Regions from separate parts of the Bacillus sp. D48C genome, predicted to be linked through region 1. Evidence: a T-box and tRNA genes for the amino acid it is inferred to sense, from the RefSeq annotation. Region 1 holds a T-box; the other holds one or more tRNA genes.
The links. The T-box of region 1 lies ahead of ileS2 (isoleucine--tRNA ligase). A T-box ahead of a tRNA ligase gene usually reads a tRNA of that ligase, here a tRNA-Ile.

Region 1 (7,843 bases):
AACAAGTTCATGCTCATCATGTTGAAAAAGTAGGGCAACAGGAAAAAGGAAGTGGCGTCTATTCATATGAGGACGGCATTTCAAAAACAGATGGCATTTATACGAGTAATGAAGATGTTCTGTTAACGTCTTGTTACGCGGATTGTGTTCCGCTCTATTTTTATGCACCATCACATGGTATGATAGGACTTGCGCATGCTGGATGGAAAGGCACTGTACAAGAGATTGCAAAGGAAATGATTCAAAAGTGGAATGCAGAAGGTATTTCAAGTGATGAAATTCATGTTGCAATTGGGCCGTCGATCGGATCTTGTTGTTATGTTGTGGATGATCGTGTATTAACAGCAGCACAGGAAGTAGTTAGCGGTGCTGTTCCTCATCAAAAAATTTCTGACGGGCAGTACGCAATTAATTTAAAAGAAATTAATCGTATATTATGTGTACAAGCAGGCATAAAAGAAGAGCATATTGTAATGTCATCTCTTTGTACAAGCTGTGAAGAGCAACTATTTTTCTCTCATCGTCGTGATCAAGGTAAGACAGGAAGAATGTTGAGTTTCATAGGTTTTAAGGAGGAAGGAAGCAAGTGACAGTACAAGAAAATTTAGTGATTGTAAACGAAGCTATTAAAGAATCTTGCGCTCGAGCTGGACGTTCGTTGCAAGATATTAAACTTGTTGCAGTGACAAAAACTGTAGGGATTGAAAAAACAAACGAAGTAATTGAAGCTGGAATTATCGATTTAGGTGAAAATAGAAATGAAGGTTTCTTACAGAAATACGAGCATTTCGGTTCAAAAGTTAATTGGCACTTTATTGGCTCATTACAAACGAGAAAAGTAAAAGAAATCATTAATGAAATTGATTATTTACATTCGTTAGATCGTCTTTCCCTGGCGAAAGAAATTCAGAAACGTGCTGATAAGAAAGTGAAATGCTTTATTCAAGTGAAAACCTCATCTGAAGAATCGAAGCAAGGATTGGCAATAGAAGAGGTTGTTTCTTTTATTCAAAGTTTGCAAGAATTCGATAAAATTGAAGTGGTCGGACTAATGACGATGGCTCCATTTACAGAAGAAGAGGAAGAAATCAGACGCTGTTTTAAGGAATTACGTATGCTACAAACAGAGGTGCAGGAGCTAGAGTTATTACATGCGCCATGTAAAGAATTATCAATGGGAATGTCCAACGATTACACGATTGCAATTGAAGAAGGGGCTACATATATTCGTTTGGGAACGATTTTAGTAGGAAAAGCGTAAAAGGAAGGAGAATCTTATTATGAGTTGGTCAAAAGTAAAATACTTCTTTTTTGATACACCGGAAGAAAAAGAAGCAGCTCAATATGGTTATGAAAAGGAGCAAACAGACATGAAAAAGCAGCAAGATCCACCAGAACAACAAGATGTTACGTTTCCGAAAGCGCAACCGAAGCAAAATGTTGTGAGTATTGAAACAGCAAAACAATCTTCAAAAGTTGTTTTATTAGAACCACGCACATATTCGGAAGCGCAAGGGATTGCGGACCACCTAAAAGGTAGACGAGCTGTTGTAATTAATTTGCAGAGAATGTCTACTGATCAAGCGGTACGTATCGTTGACTTTTTAAGTGGTACTGTATACGCTATAGGCGGGGACATTCAAAAAATAGGACCGAAAACATTTATGTGTACACCTGAAAATGTTGATATTGTTGGTGCAATTTCAGAGTTATTCGGTGAAGAAGAAGAAACAAATATAAAGAGGTGGTAATACGCCATGACAACAGTTTTAATGGTGTTAAGTTCTGCTATCGAGATTTACTCGTGGGCACTGATTATTTACATTCTCCTATCATGGTTTCCTGGTGCAAAGGAATCATCTTTTGGAGAGTTCTTGGCGCGAATTTGTGAACCGTATTTAGAACCATTCCGCAGATTTATTCCGCCGCTGGGTATGATTGATATTTCTCCACTCGTTGCGATTTTTGCGTTAAAACTTGCTAAAAGTGGTTTGTTCAGCTTGTTCGGCTATTTCTTATAGTAAGAGGTTAAATACATGAGCATTTACGAACATTTTAGGCCTGATGAAGAGGTCTTTGTAGATAAAGTGCTAGAGTGGAAGCGAACGGCGGAGTACCATCAAGTGAAATTAACAGATTTCCTTGATCCAAGACAGCAACAAATTGTTTCTATGGTAATTGGACAAGGAGATGTTGCTGTGCAATTTGGTGGTGCAACGCCTAATGCAGAGCGTAAAAGAGCACTCATTTATCCAGACTATCTAAAATTAAATGAAGAAGAATTTCAAGTAGAAGTATTAGAAATTGACTATCCTTCCAAGTTTTATACGCTAGAACATAGGCAAATATTAGGTACATTTATGTCTCTTGGTTTAACGAGAGAAAAATGTGGTGATATTTTGCTGCAAGAAAATCGTGCCCAAATTGTAGTTGCGAAAGAAATCGTATCGTACATTGAGATGAACTTACAAGCAATAGGAAAAGTAAAAGTCTCCTTATCAGCAGTACAAGGAGAACAAATTCTACAGATACATGAAACGTGGGGGGAGAAATCTGGAACGGTTTCTTCACTTCGTTTAGATGTTATGTTAGCTGAAATGTTACATTTATCTAGACAGAAAGTACAACCTTTAATTAAAAATGGTTTAGTAAAAGTTAATTGGAAAATAGTGGAACAAACTTCTTATGAATGTTATCCAGGAGACGTTTTCTCTGTTAGAGGATATGGCCGAAGTAAATTATTTTCTGTAGAAGGTAGAACAAAACGCGACAAATGGAGAATTTTGTATGGTATACTAAAATGATTGGTTTTTTAGAAGGAAATCCTCCTATTTTGTCGAAGAAAAGATATAATTGAAAGAGGAAATTTAGATAACTACTTGGAGGTGGCGTTGTGCCGTTAACACCATTAGATATTCATAACAAAGAATTTGGTCGCGGATTCCGTGGCTATGATGAAGATCAAGTAAATGAGTTTCTTGATCAAATTATCAAAGATTATGAATTGGTCATTCGTGAGAAAAAAGCTTTAGAAGAAAAAGTTGCGCAGTTAGAAGGGAAGTTAGATCATTTCTCTAATATTGAAGATACGTTAAACAAATCTATCGTTGTTGCGCAAGAAGCAGCGGAAGAAGTAAAACGTAATGCGCAAAAAGAAGCGAAATTAATTGTGCGTGAAGCTGAAAAGAATGCTGATCGTATTATTAACGAAGCATTAGTAAAATCAAGAAAAGTTGCTTTTGATATTGAAGAGTTAAAGAAACAAGCGAAAGTATTCCGAACTCGTTTCCGTATGTTATTAGAAACACAGCTTGAAATGTTAAACAACGATGATTGGGATAAACTAATTGAGTTAGAAGACGAAGTAGATGAACTGTTGAAAAAAGAAGAAACAGTGTAAGCTTGACGTTTTTCTCATTATTACATATAATTTTAAACAACATATTTATTAAGAAAAACGAAGATAGGGATAAGTACCTTTTCAAACCTTATATAGCGAACTGAGGACGGTGTAAGCTCAGGATAAGGAGATAGTGGGAATATCACCCTGGAGTTCCGCGCTGAACAAATAGAGTAAGCGTAGGCGTGTATTCGCGTTAAGAATATAAGAGGATTCTATACATATGTATATGATCTACTAGGGTGGTACCGCGGGAGACTTTCTCGTCCCTTTTTGGGATGAGAAAGTCTCTTTTTTATTCCGTTTTTTAAGTATTTCTTATATACATGTAAGGAGGAATTGAGCATGGAGTACAAAAATACATTACTGATGCCGAAAACAGAGTTCCCAATGCGTGGGAACTTACCAAAACGTGAGCCTGCAATGCAAGAAAAATGGGCTGAAATGAATATTTACGAAAAAGTACAAGAACATACAAAAGGTCGTCCTTTATTTGTATTGCATGATGGACCTCCATATGCGAATGGTGACATTCATATGGGACATGCATTAAATAAAGTATTAAAAGACTTTATTGTTCGTTATAAATCAATGACTGGTTTTAGTGCGCCATATGTTCCAGGATGGGATACGCACGGTTTACCAATTGAACAAGCTTTAACAAATAAAGGTGTAAAGCGTAAAGAAATGACAGTTGCTGAGTTCCGTAAGTTATGTGCAGAGTATGCATATGAACAAGTAGAACGTCAACGTGAACAATTTAAGCGTCTAGGTGTACGTGCAGATTGGGATAATCCATATATTACTTTAGAGCCCGCTTATGAAGCACAACAAATTAAAGTGTTTGGTGACATGGCGAAAAAAGGTTATATCTATAAAGGTCAAAAACCAGTTTACTGGTCTCCAACGAGTGAATCTGCTTTAGCAGAAGCTGAAATTGAATATCAAGATAAAAAATCAGCATCTATTTACGTAGCATTCCCTGTAAAAGATGGAAAGAACGTATTAGAAGGTGATGAAAAGTACATCATTTGGACAACAACACCTTGGACATTACCTGCAAACTTAGGTATTTCTGTTCACCCAGAGCTTGAATATAGCATTGTAAAAGTAAATGATGAGAAATATATCATTGCTTCTGAGCTGTTTGAGACAGTTGCAAAAACGTTAGAGTGGGAAAATGCTGAAGTTGTGAAAACAGTAAAAGGTAGCGAACTGGAGTACACAGTTGCAAAACATCCATTCTACGATCGTGATTCATTAGTAATGCTAGGAGATCACGTAACAACAGATGCAGGTACAGGTTGTGTTCATACAGCACCAGGACACGGGGAAGATGACTTCGTTGTTGGTAAAAAGTATGGATTAGAAGTACTTTGCCCAGTTGATGATAAAGGTGTATTAACAAATGAAGCACCTGGATTTGAAGGCTTATTCTATGATAAAGCTAACAAGCCAATTACAGAAAAATTAGAAGAAGTAGGCGCGTTACTGAAACTAACATTCATTACGCATTCATACCCACATGATTGGAGAACGAAAAAACCAATTATTTTCCGTGCGACAGCACAGTGGTTTGCATCTATTGAAGCATTCCGTAAAGAATTAATAGAAGCTGTAGCGGAAACAAAATGGGTACCAGCATGGGGAGAAACTCGTCTTCATAATATGGTTCGTGACCGTGGTGACTGGTGTATTTCTCGTCAGCGTGCATGGGGTGTGCCAATTCCGGTATTCTATGCTGAGAATGGCGATCCAATTATTACAGATGAAACAATTAACCATGTAGCAGATTTATTCCGTGAACACGGTTCTAACGTATGGTTTGAGCGTGAAGCGAAAGATCTATTACCAGAAGGATTTACACATCCAGGTAGCCCAAATGGCGAATTCCGTAAAGAAACAGACATCATGGATGTATGGTTCGATTCAGGTTCTTCTCACCAAGCTGTATTAGAAGAGCGCGAAGATTTACAGCGTCCAGCTGATTTATATTTAGAAGGATCTGACCAGTATCGTGGTTGGTTTAACTCTTCATTATCAACAGCAGTTGCTGTAACAGGTAAAGCTCCATATAAAGGCGTACTAAGCCACGGTTTCGTACTAGATGGTGAAGGACGTAAAATGAGTAAGTCGATTGGAAACATCGTCGTACCGAAGAAAATCATGGATCAATTAGGCGGAGACATCTTACGCTTATGGGTATCTTCTGTTGACTATCAATCTGACGTACGTATTTCAGATGATATTTTAAAACAAGTAGCAGAAGTGTATCGTAAAATCCGTAACACATTCCGTTTCTTATTAGGAAACTTAGACGACTTTAAGCCAAGTGAAAATGCAGTAGCTGTAGCTGAGCTTCGTGAAGTAGATCGTTACATGTTAGTGAAATTAAATGACTTAATTACAAAAGTTAAAGAAGCATATGAGACATACGATTTCGCTGCTGTGTATCATGCAATTCATAACTTCTGTACAATTGATTTAAGTTCATTCTACTTAGATTTTGCAAAAGATATTTTATACATTGAAGGTGCAAACCACGAAGATCGTCGTGCAATTCAAACTGTATTATATGATGTTCTTGTTGCGTTAACGAAACTTGTAACACCAATCTTACCGCATACAGCTGATGAAGTATGGCCATACATTCCAGGCGTAACAGAAGAAAGTGTACAATTAACTGATATGCCAGAAGCTGTACAATTAGATGACGCGGAAGCATTAAAAACAAAATGGGATGCATTTATGACATTACGTGATGACGTGTTAAAAGCACTAGAAGTAGCTCGTAATGAAAAAGTAATCGGTAAGTCATTAAATGCAAGCATTACGCTATATCCAACTGCAGAAATGAAAGCTATGTTAGAGTCTATTAGCGAAGACTTAAAGCAATTATTCATCGTTTCTGAGTATAAACTTGGTGGTATGATGGAAGAAGCGCCAGCAGATGCACCGAAGTATGAACATACAGCGGTTGTTGTTGCTCAAGCAACTGGTGAAACATGTGAACGTTGTTGGGTAGTTTCAGAAACAATTGGTAAAGATGCTGAACATGAAACATTATGTGAGCGTTGTGCAACAGTTGTGAAAGAAAACTATGTAAAATAATAAAAAACTGACTGCTATTTATGCAGTCAGTTTTTTATTTTGATGATATATCAAAATAACTTTCAGGCTCTTTCCTGTGAAGGAAAAATGTGTGTGAGGTAAGCAAATAAATTTCGGACACACTAACTGTACATTACAGCTAGGAGGAATGTACACGTGAATGAAATCTACATGGAAATAAAAGAAGAATTGCAATTGATGAGAAAAGAGTTGCAAGAGAGACTAGCTAAAGAAGTAATGCACAAATATGATGTCGAGTTCAGCCAAGAGCTTGGATATGAAATTAAGGAAGAGATAAAGAAAAAATTGCTATTACATGATATAAAAGAGGATTTAAAGGATGTAGAACGTGCATTATTTAAAATGGAAATAGACATGTACGGTATTTGTGAAGAGACCGGGAGATTAATTTCGACAAAGCAAATGAAAACAATGCCGACTGCCCGAACAATTCATGAATTTTTCTATGAAAAGGTAAATGTATGAATACGCACAACGATATTATATTACCTTTTTTTAATTTATTTTATTCTTCTATAAAGGTTCATTGTGAAAAGGTAGCAGCTATGCTAAAATTTTGAGGTACACTGTCTTTGTGGGGGAAATGAAAATGATATATTATGTAATAGCGTTATTTGTCATTGCTATCGATCAAATATCGAAGTGGTTAATTGTAAAGAACATGGAATTGGGTACGAGTATTCCGATTATCGACAATGTATTATACATAACATCACATCGAAATAGAGGCGCTGCCTGGGGTATTTTAGAAAATAAAATGTGGTTCTTCTACATTATTACAGTTGTTTTTGTAGTGTTTATCGTATTTTATATGAAAAAGTATGCGAAAACAGATAAGCTTCTAGGTATTTCGTTAGGCCTAATTTTAGGCGGGGCAATTGGTAACTTTATTGATCGTGTATTTAGACAAGAAGTAGTGGATTTCATTCACGTGTATATTTTCTCGTACAACTATCCAGTATTCAATATAGCTGATTCAGCGTTATGTATTGGTGTTGTATTAATTATTATTCAAACATTATTAGAAGGCAAGAAAGCGAAGGAGTAATTGAATGAGTGAAGTAGTACAAGTAACAGTTGTAGAAGAGCAAAAAAATGAGCGAATTGATAAATTCGTTGCAGGAATAAATAACGAATGGTCACGTTCACAAGTACAGCAATGGATTAAAGATGATGTTGTGACAGTAAACGGGAAAGCAGTAAAAGTGAATTATAAAGTAAAAGAAGAAGATGAAATTACAGTAACGATTCCTGATCCAGAAGCGTTAGATATTCAACCAGAAGATATGAATTTAGAAATTTATTATGAAG
Region 2 (7,809 bases), on a different contig from region 1:
TAATGCCAAATAAAATTATTGATGGTGGAATTATTGGTATTTCTCTTATATTAGATTATCTTACTCCTAACATTTGGTGGTTAAGTTTTTCTACTTTAGTCGTTGTTCTCAATATCCCATTTATGTATTCGGGTTATAAGCAAATTGGAAAAACATTTATGTTATCTTCGACATTTGGTATTGTAGCGTTAGCTTTCATTGAGTCAACGTTACATGCGGTGCCACCATTTACAACAGAACCTATTTTAGCGACAGTGTTTGGTGGGCTTATTTTAGGTCTTGGTGTAGGACTTGTAATTCGTCATGGTGGGTCGTTAGATGGAACTGAAATTATGGGGATTTTATTAACGAAGAAATTACCGTTCTCTGTTGGTGAATTCGTAATGTTTGTGAACTTATTTATTTTTGCATGGGCAGCATTTGTGTTTGGTGTGGAACAAGCGATGTATTCTGTTATGACCTACTATATTGCATTTAAAACGATCGATACAGTAATTCAAGGGCTAGATGAAACGAAGGCGGTTTTAATTGTATCTGATCAATACGAGGAAGTATCAAACGCGATTTTGCATCGTCTTGGCCGTGGAACTACAAAGCTGGTAGCAAAAGGTGGTTACACGGATAAAGAAAAAGAAGTTATTTATGCAGTTGTAACGCGTCTAGAAGTGACGAAGTTAAAATCAATTGTGCATGAAATTGATGAAAATGCGTTTGTGACGATTATGAACACGCAAGAGACAAATGGTGGTAAGTTTAAATCGGCTATTCACTAAAAATTTATAGGAATATTTTTCGAAAGCAGAGAATTTTTCTCTGCTTTTTGTTATAATAGTAAGGTTTCTTGAAAAAATAGATATATTTTAGGCAGATTGGTTTACAACTATAATAAGCTGTACTATAATTCAAATAGATATAAATCGGAATCATTCTGAATTAAAATAGGTGAGATGCTATGAATAATATATTAGAGATTGAAGGTTTAACATTCCGATACGAAGATCGGAATGTGTTAGAAAATATTAATTTGCAAGTTCCGAAGGGAGCTTTTTTAGGTTTAGTGGGACCGAATGGTTCAGGTAAATCAACTTTACTTAAGTGTTTATTAGGCGTTTTAAAGCCAAAAGAAGGAAGCATTCGCGTGTTTGGCGTTGATAGTAAGAAGTTTAAGGAATGGAACAAAGTTGGTTATGTATCCCAAAAGGCAAATAGTTTCAATTCTGGTTTTCCAGCAACTGTTTCTGAAGTTGTGTCAATGGGACTTGTTTCGAAAAAAGGGCTTTTTCGCTTTTTCACAAAAGAAGATAAGAAAAAGGTAGAAAAAGCAATTGCTGATGTAGGGATGAGTGAGTTTCAAGGTCGTAACATTGGAGAGCTTTCTGGTGGACAGCAACAGCGTGTATTTATTGCTCGTGCGCTCGTTAGTGATCCTGAATTGCTTATTTTAGACGAGCCTACTGTTGGAATTGATGTAAAAAATGTGGAAAGTTTTTACGAAATATTAGAGGATTTAAACAAAAGGTTGGGAATCACATTAATTCTTGTTACTCATGATATGGGAGCTGTTACCGAAAAAGTAACACATGTTGCATGCCTAAACCAACATCTACATTTCCATGGAAATGTAGAGAAGTTCCGAGAGTTAGAAGATGCAGAAATGTCCGTCTTATATGGACATCATGTTCATCGTTTAGAACACGAACATGAGCATCACGGGAGGATATAATGATACAAGATTTTTTACAATATGACTTTTTACGTAATTCTTTATACGCAGGTATTTTAATTGGACTTGTTGCACCGCTAATTGGTGTGTTTGTTGTTATTCGTCGTTTATCTCTTATTGCGGATGCATTAAGTCACGTGACTTTATCAGGTATTGCAGCAAGTTTATTACTTGAAAAAACCATTTTTACAGGTGGATTTTTAAACCCCTTATATATGGGGATGATTTTTTCAATTGGTGGAGCGCTACTAATCGAAAAGTTAAGAACTGTATATAAGCACTATCAAGAATTAGCAATTCCGATTATCCTTTCGGCAGGGATGGGAGTTGGAGTTATTTTCATTTCACTTGCAAATGGATTTAACACAGACTTATTTAGTTATTTATTTGGTAGTGTTAGTGCTGTAACAAGTACGGATTTAATTATTATTGGGATTGTAGCAATTGTTGTTGTTGCGACAATTATTTTATTATATAAAGAGCTGTTTCTACTATCATTTGATGAGGAATACGCAGTATCAACTGGTTTAAGAGCGAAATGGATTCACTTTATTTTCATTATATTAGTTGCTCTTGTCATTGCAGTATCAATGCGTGTAGTAGGGGTTCTTCTCGTATCATCATTAATGACGTTGCCAGTTGCAGCGAGTATTCGTATTGCTAAAGGATTTAAACAAACAATTTTCTTTTCCATTTTATTTGGTGAAATTGCAGTTATTGGTGGAATGTTTGCTTCGTATCAACTTGATTTAGCGCCAGGTGGTACAATTGTTATGATAGCAGTTCTTATTTTAATCGGTGCGATTTTATGGAAGAAGAAAAAAACTGCATAAAGTAGGGATAGGTATGAATCTAACGGAAGCTTTACGCCTAATGAAAGAAAAAGGATACAAACATACTGGAAAAAGAGAAGAGATGCTCAGATTATTTGCAGCACATAATCGTTATTTAACTGCGAAAGACGTTTTAGAGCATATGAAAGACGACTATCCAGGGCTTAGTTTTGATACGATTTATCGTAACTTAACAGTTTTTGCTGAGATTGGTGTTTTAGAACAAACGGAATTAAATGGTGAAAAACATTTTCGTTTTACTTGTTCTATTATGGAACATCATCATCATTTTATTTGTTTGGATTGTGGGGGGACGAAAGAGATTACTTCCTGCCCAATGGATTTTATGAATAAAGATTTTACTGGTTATGAAGTAACGGGTCATAAGTTTGAAATATATGGTCGTTGTCCAAAATGTGCAAAGTAAAAGCTCGTCGGTTATATAACTGACGAGCTTTTTTACGTAGAAAAGAAGGTTGCTCACAAATATTGTGGCAACCTTCTTTTTATTGTTCTTGTGTCTCTTTTTCTTTTTCTCGTTCAGCAGCCATTTCAGCAGCAATTACGTCGATTTCTTTTTTCAGTTCTTCTACCATTGTTTCTTCTGGTACTTTACGAACGACTTGCCCTTTACGGAATAATAATCCCTCTCCACGTGCACCAGCAATACCGATATCAGCTTCACGAGCTTCACCAGGGCCATTTACAGCGCAACCAAGTACTGCAACTTTAATTGGTACTTGAAGTGTAGAGATGTATTCTTCCACTTCGTTAGCGATGCTAATTAAATCGATTTCAATACGACCACAAGTTGGACAAGAGATAAGTGTCGCTGCGTTAGACGCAAGACCGAATGATTTTAATAATTCACGAGCAACTTTTACTTCTTCAACTGGATCAGCACTTAATGAAATACGTAGTGTATTTCCGATGCCTTTACTTAAGATTGCTCCAAGACCAGCGGCACTTTTTACAGTTCCAGCAAACAATGTTCCAGATTCTGTAATACCTAAATGTAATGGGTAATCAAAAGCGCGAGCAGCTTTCTCGTATGCTTCGATTGCTAAGTTAACATCAGAGGCTTTCATAGATACGATAATATCGTGGAAATCTAAGTCCTCTAAAATTTTAATATGATGTAGCGCGCTCTCAACCATACCATCTGCAGTTGGGTACCCGTACTTTTCTAAAATGTGACGCTCTAATGAACCGGCGTTTACACCAATACGGATTGGAATACCGCGCTCTTTTGCTGCATTTACAACAGCTTCTACTTTATGGCGACGACCAATATTACCTGGATTGATACGTACTTTATCAATGCCACCTTCAATTGCTTTTAAAGCAAGGCGATAATCAAAATGAATATCAGCAACAAGTGGAATGTTGATTTGTTTTTTTATATCAGCAATAGCATCTGCTGCGCGTTCATCTGGAACGGCAACGCGGACGACTTGACAGCCGGCTTCTTCTAAACGCTTGATTTCAGCAACTGTTGCTTCAACATCATGTGTTTTTGTTGTTGTCATACTTTGTATAATTAATTCATTATTACCGCCGATTGTTAAATTACCGACTTTAACTGGACGTGTTTTTGTACGATGAGTCATTTCATTCACGAATAGATCGCTCTCCTTATAAAAGAAGTTTCTTATTTAGTCCCTCATATCAATGATAGTATACGTGATATAGGGCTATAGAAACCGAAGTGCTCGGTTTCACTTTTACTATTGTATCAGCGCCTTTATGTAATTGACAAGGATTAAGTGATAGCTTATTGATATAACGGGAATTTATAAGACTTTCCAATTTGGATTTTTGTAGCAGATGTACTTTTGTTTAATAGTTTAAAGTCGTCAATGACTTTTTCTATGGAAGGAATTTTTTTCTTGTTAATTTGTTCTGTAATAGAAAGAACTGTCTCACCAGTTTTTACTTCAATTGTTTTATAGGATGTATCCGTTTCTTTTTCTGTTTTATTCTCTTTATTTTGTTGGTTGTCTGCGTTCTCTTTTTTAATCGTTTGGGCAGAGGTTGTTTTTTTATATGAACTTAACATCGGTAAAGTACCGATTTTTATATCGTAATAAAATACATAACCGAGAACAAGCACGAATAGGAATATACCTAACCTCTTCATATTCTTCACTCCTTTGCTAGGAATATATGCTTGTCCAAAAAAAAAATGCCTATTTAGGCATTTTTTTATTTTTCTTTCGGTTGGGGTACCTCTTTAATCGTTAAGTATAGAACGATTAAAACAACAGCGATATAAATGAATGTTGCCCCAGGTACGACGATTTTGAATAAGTCCATAATCATGAAGAAAATGGTTGGGATTGTGTAGCTGTATGCAGTTAGTGTCCAAACTTGTTTATAGGATAGTTTACGTTGACCGCTCATAGCAGAACCGATGAACGCAAGTAAGGTCACGCCTACAAAAGTGATGAATAATTGGAATAGGTACACTAAGAATCCGATAACGAATAATAAAATTGGATAAATATTATCGAATAAAGAAATAAATTCTTGTAGATCTTTTTTCTCAAGAGATGCACCTAACAAATCGTTATAAGAATACGTTTGTGTTTGACCATTTCCCATAGAGACTACTTTATCTTTTAAAACAAATAAACCTGTTTTATTTTGATATTTTTCTAGGTCTGTTGAATTTGGATCAAATACGAAAAGTGCATTTCCTTCTTCTTTTTCAATGGGTTGATCAATATCGGCTTTTAGTTCGCCATTTTCAATCTTAAAGTCAGGTAAATCTTTATCGATGACTTGATTTACCATGCCTACACCATCTTGGATAAAACTACCGTACAAAAAAGTTCTTGGAATAGTAGTAATTAAGCAAAGTAGCATAATATACAAAATGGTTTTACCGATTTTTTGAAAACGGAATAGCGCCATATCTTTAGGCGAGTATATGCTTTTTACGAATTGGGTAAATATGGACATAGATTCACTTCCTTTATGTATGTATAAAATCATTGTAACGTAGGAATCTAGAGAATCTCAAGATATATTATATTTACATATAGTGGAGATAACTAAATTTCTTTTTATTAACTTTCTTCTTTTAAATAAGAAAAATACAATTGACACTTTTCTTTTCTATATGGTAAATTTATCTTACCTTTCTTAAAGGGCATATCCGATAGGAATTCCTTTATTTGATATGTTGTTACATACATAATTGTGGACCCTTAGCTCAGCTGGTTAGAGCAGACGGCTCATAACCGTCCGGTCGTAGGTTCGAGTCCTACAGGGTCCATATCCATTTCGCATGTTTATTATGTTAGCAGGAAGCTTCCTTGTAGAAGGAAGCTTTTTTTACGGAATATATGAGCATTTTAATTGAAAAGAAGTGGGAATTTTGCTACTTTAATGATAGCAAGACAATGTGATTTATTTGTTTGCACCCTATGGCAATTAGGGTAGAATGAAGTTGTATGTCACTAAGTGGCAATACATAAACTGGGAGGAATATAACAATGGCAAAACACGAATTACCAAATTTACCTTATGCGTATGATGCTTTAGAGCCTCACTTTGACAAAGAAACAATGAACATCCATCATACAAAACATCACAACACGTATATTACAAACTTAAACGCTGCTTTAGAAGGTCATGCAGAATTAGCTGACAAAAGCGTAGAAGAATTAGTTGCAAACTTAAACGAAGTACCAGAAGCGATCCGTACAGCAGTACGTAACAATGGTGGCGGACACGCTAACCATACATTCTTCTGGACAATCTTATCTCCAAACGGCGGAGGACAACCTGTAGGTGAACTTGCAACTGCAATTGAAGCGAAATTCGGTAGCTTCGATGCATTCAAAGAAGAATTCGCAAAAGCTGGCGCAACTCGCTTCGGTTCTGGTTGGGCTTGGTTAGTAGTAAACAATGGTGAGTTAGAAGTAACAAGCACTCCAAACCAAGATTCTCCTTTAACTGAAGGTAAAACTCCAGTTATCGGTTTAGATGTTTGGGAGCACGCTTACTACTTAAACTACCAAAACCGTCGTCCAGACTACATCGGCGCATTTTGGAACGTTGTAGATTGGAACGCTGCTGAAAAACGTTACCAAGAAGCAAAATAATCGTAATAAATATAGAAAAAGCTAGGGGAGAGCCCCTAGCTTTTTTCTATGCTTTCCTTTTACATAATTGGGCTTGTCTTTGGAAGACTAGAACATGAAGTAAAGGAGAGTTGTGTATGAAGTGGAAACATATAATTGGTGACGTTGAAGTGAATCGGGATTTAGTGTTATTGCTCCTTATAGGAGGTTTATACACGCTCGCAATTTCTTTATCGAATACGTTTGTAAATATTTATTTATGGAAGCAAACACAAAATTATGTGAATCTTGGCTTGTATAATTTGGCCAGCGTTGTATTACAGCCTCTCACATTTCTTGTAGGGGGGAAATTAGCGAAACGTATCGATCGCTCGATTTTATTACGAATAGGAGTAGGAACGCTCGCAATTTTTTTTATCGTTGTTTTAGTGGCTGGAAAAAGTGCTTCTCAGTATATTTTATTAATGGGGGCTCTTTTAGGAGTAGGATACGGTTTTTACTGGTTGGCTTTTAACTTATTGACATTTGAAATTACAGAACCAGAAACAAGAGATTTCTTTAATGGATTTCTTGGACTTCTTACATCTTTCTCTGGGATGATTGGACCAATAGCAGCAGGATACACAATTTCACGCATGGAGAAATGGAGTGGTTATACTGTTATATTCTTTCTTTCATTAGTTTTATTTGCAATTGCTGTCGTCTTAAGTTTCTTTTTATCTAAAAGAGAATGTGAAGGGCGTTATGAAATTGTGCAAGTATTGAAAGAACGAAGAGTTGATAAAAATTGGGGAAAGATTACACGAGCTCATTTTGTCCAAGGATTGAGAGAAGGAACGTTTATTTTTGTCATTTCAGTATATGTGTATTTAGCAACTAATAGTGAGTTCGCATTAGGGAAATATAGTTTAGTGAACTCTGCTGTATCCTTTGTATGTTATTACTTGGTCGCTCGCATGTTAAAGAAAGAGTGGCGAAAAAAAGCAATTTTACTTGGGGGCATTATTTTATATGCTGTCGTCTTTTTAGTTATTTTCAATGTTACATACACGAAATTACTTATTTATGCGGCATGTATTGCGGTTGCATATCCTATTTTACTTGTTCCATACGGGTCAATGACATATGACGTAATTGGTAGAGCTAAAAATGCGAGAGAATG

Region 2: it encodes a tRNA-Ile, which carries the amino acid that the T-box ahead of ileS2 (isoleucine--tRNA ligase) is inferred to sense. The anticodon was not compared.

Annotation. Positions count from the first base shown of each region.
Region 1 covers NZ_JBKFAQ010000008.1:56,812-64,654, forward strand. The annotation lists gene pgeF (peptidoglycan editing factor PgeF) at 1-590, shown strand, start outside; gene ACLBXA_RS19220 (YggS family pyridoxal phosphate-dependent enzyme) at 587-1,261, shown strand; gene ACLBXA_RS19225 (cell division protein SepF) at 1,281-1,751, shown strand; gene ACLBXA_RS19230 (YggT family protein) at 1,758-2,021, shown strand; gene ACLBXA_RS19235 (YlmH family RNA-binding protein) at 2,037-2,804, shown strand; gene divIVA (septum site-determining protein DivIVA) at 2,894-3,400, shown strand; T-box leader at 3,452-3,674, shown strand; gene ileS2 (isoleucine--tRNA ligase) at 3,746-6,511, shown strand; gene ACLBXA_RS19250 (molecular chaperone DnaK) at 6,668-6,997, shown strand; gene lspA (lipoprotein signal peptidase LspA) at 7,122-7,580, shown strand; gene ACLBXA_RS19260 (RluA family pseudouridine synthase) at 7,585-7,843, shown strand, end outside.
Region 2 covers NZ_JBKFAQ010000001.1:567,729-575,537, forward strand. The annotation lists gene ACLBXA_RS03035 (YitT family protein) at 1-773, shown strand, start outside; gene ACLBXA_RS03040 (metal ABC transporter ATP-binding protein) at 953-1,723, shown strand; gene ACLBXA_RS03045 (metal ABC transporter permease) at 1,723-2,556, shown strand; gene ACLBXA_RS03050 (Fur family transcriptional regulator) at 2,570-2,983, shown strand; gene ispG (flavodoxin-dependent (E)-4-hydroxy-3-methylbut-2-enyl-diphosphate synthase) at 3,063-4,166, opposite strand; gene yqfZ (protein YqfZ) at 4,331-4,696, opposite strand; gene yqgB (protein YqgB) at 4,762-5,520, opposite strand; tRNA gene ACLBXA_RS03070 (tRNA-Ile) at 5,763-5,836, shown strand; gene sodA (superoxide dismutase [Mn]) at 6,057-6,668, shown strand; gene ACLBXA_RS03080 (MFS transporter) at 6,785-7,809, shown strand, end outside.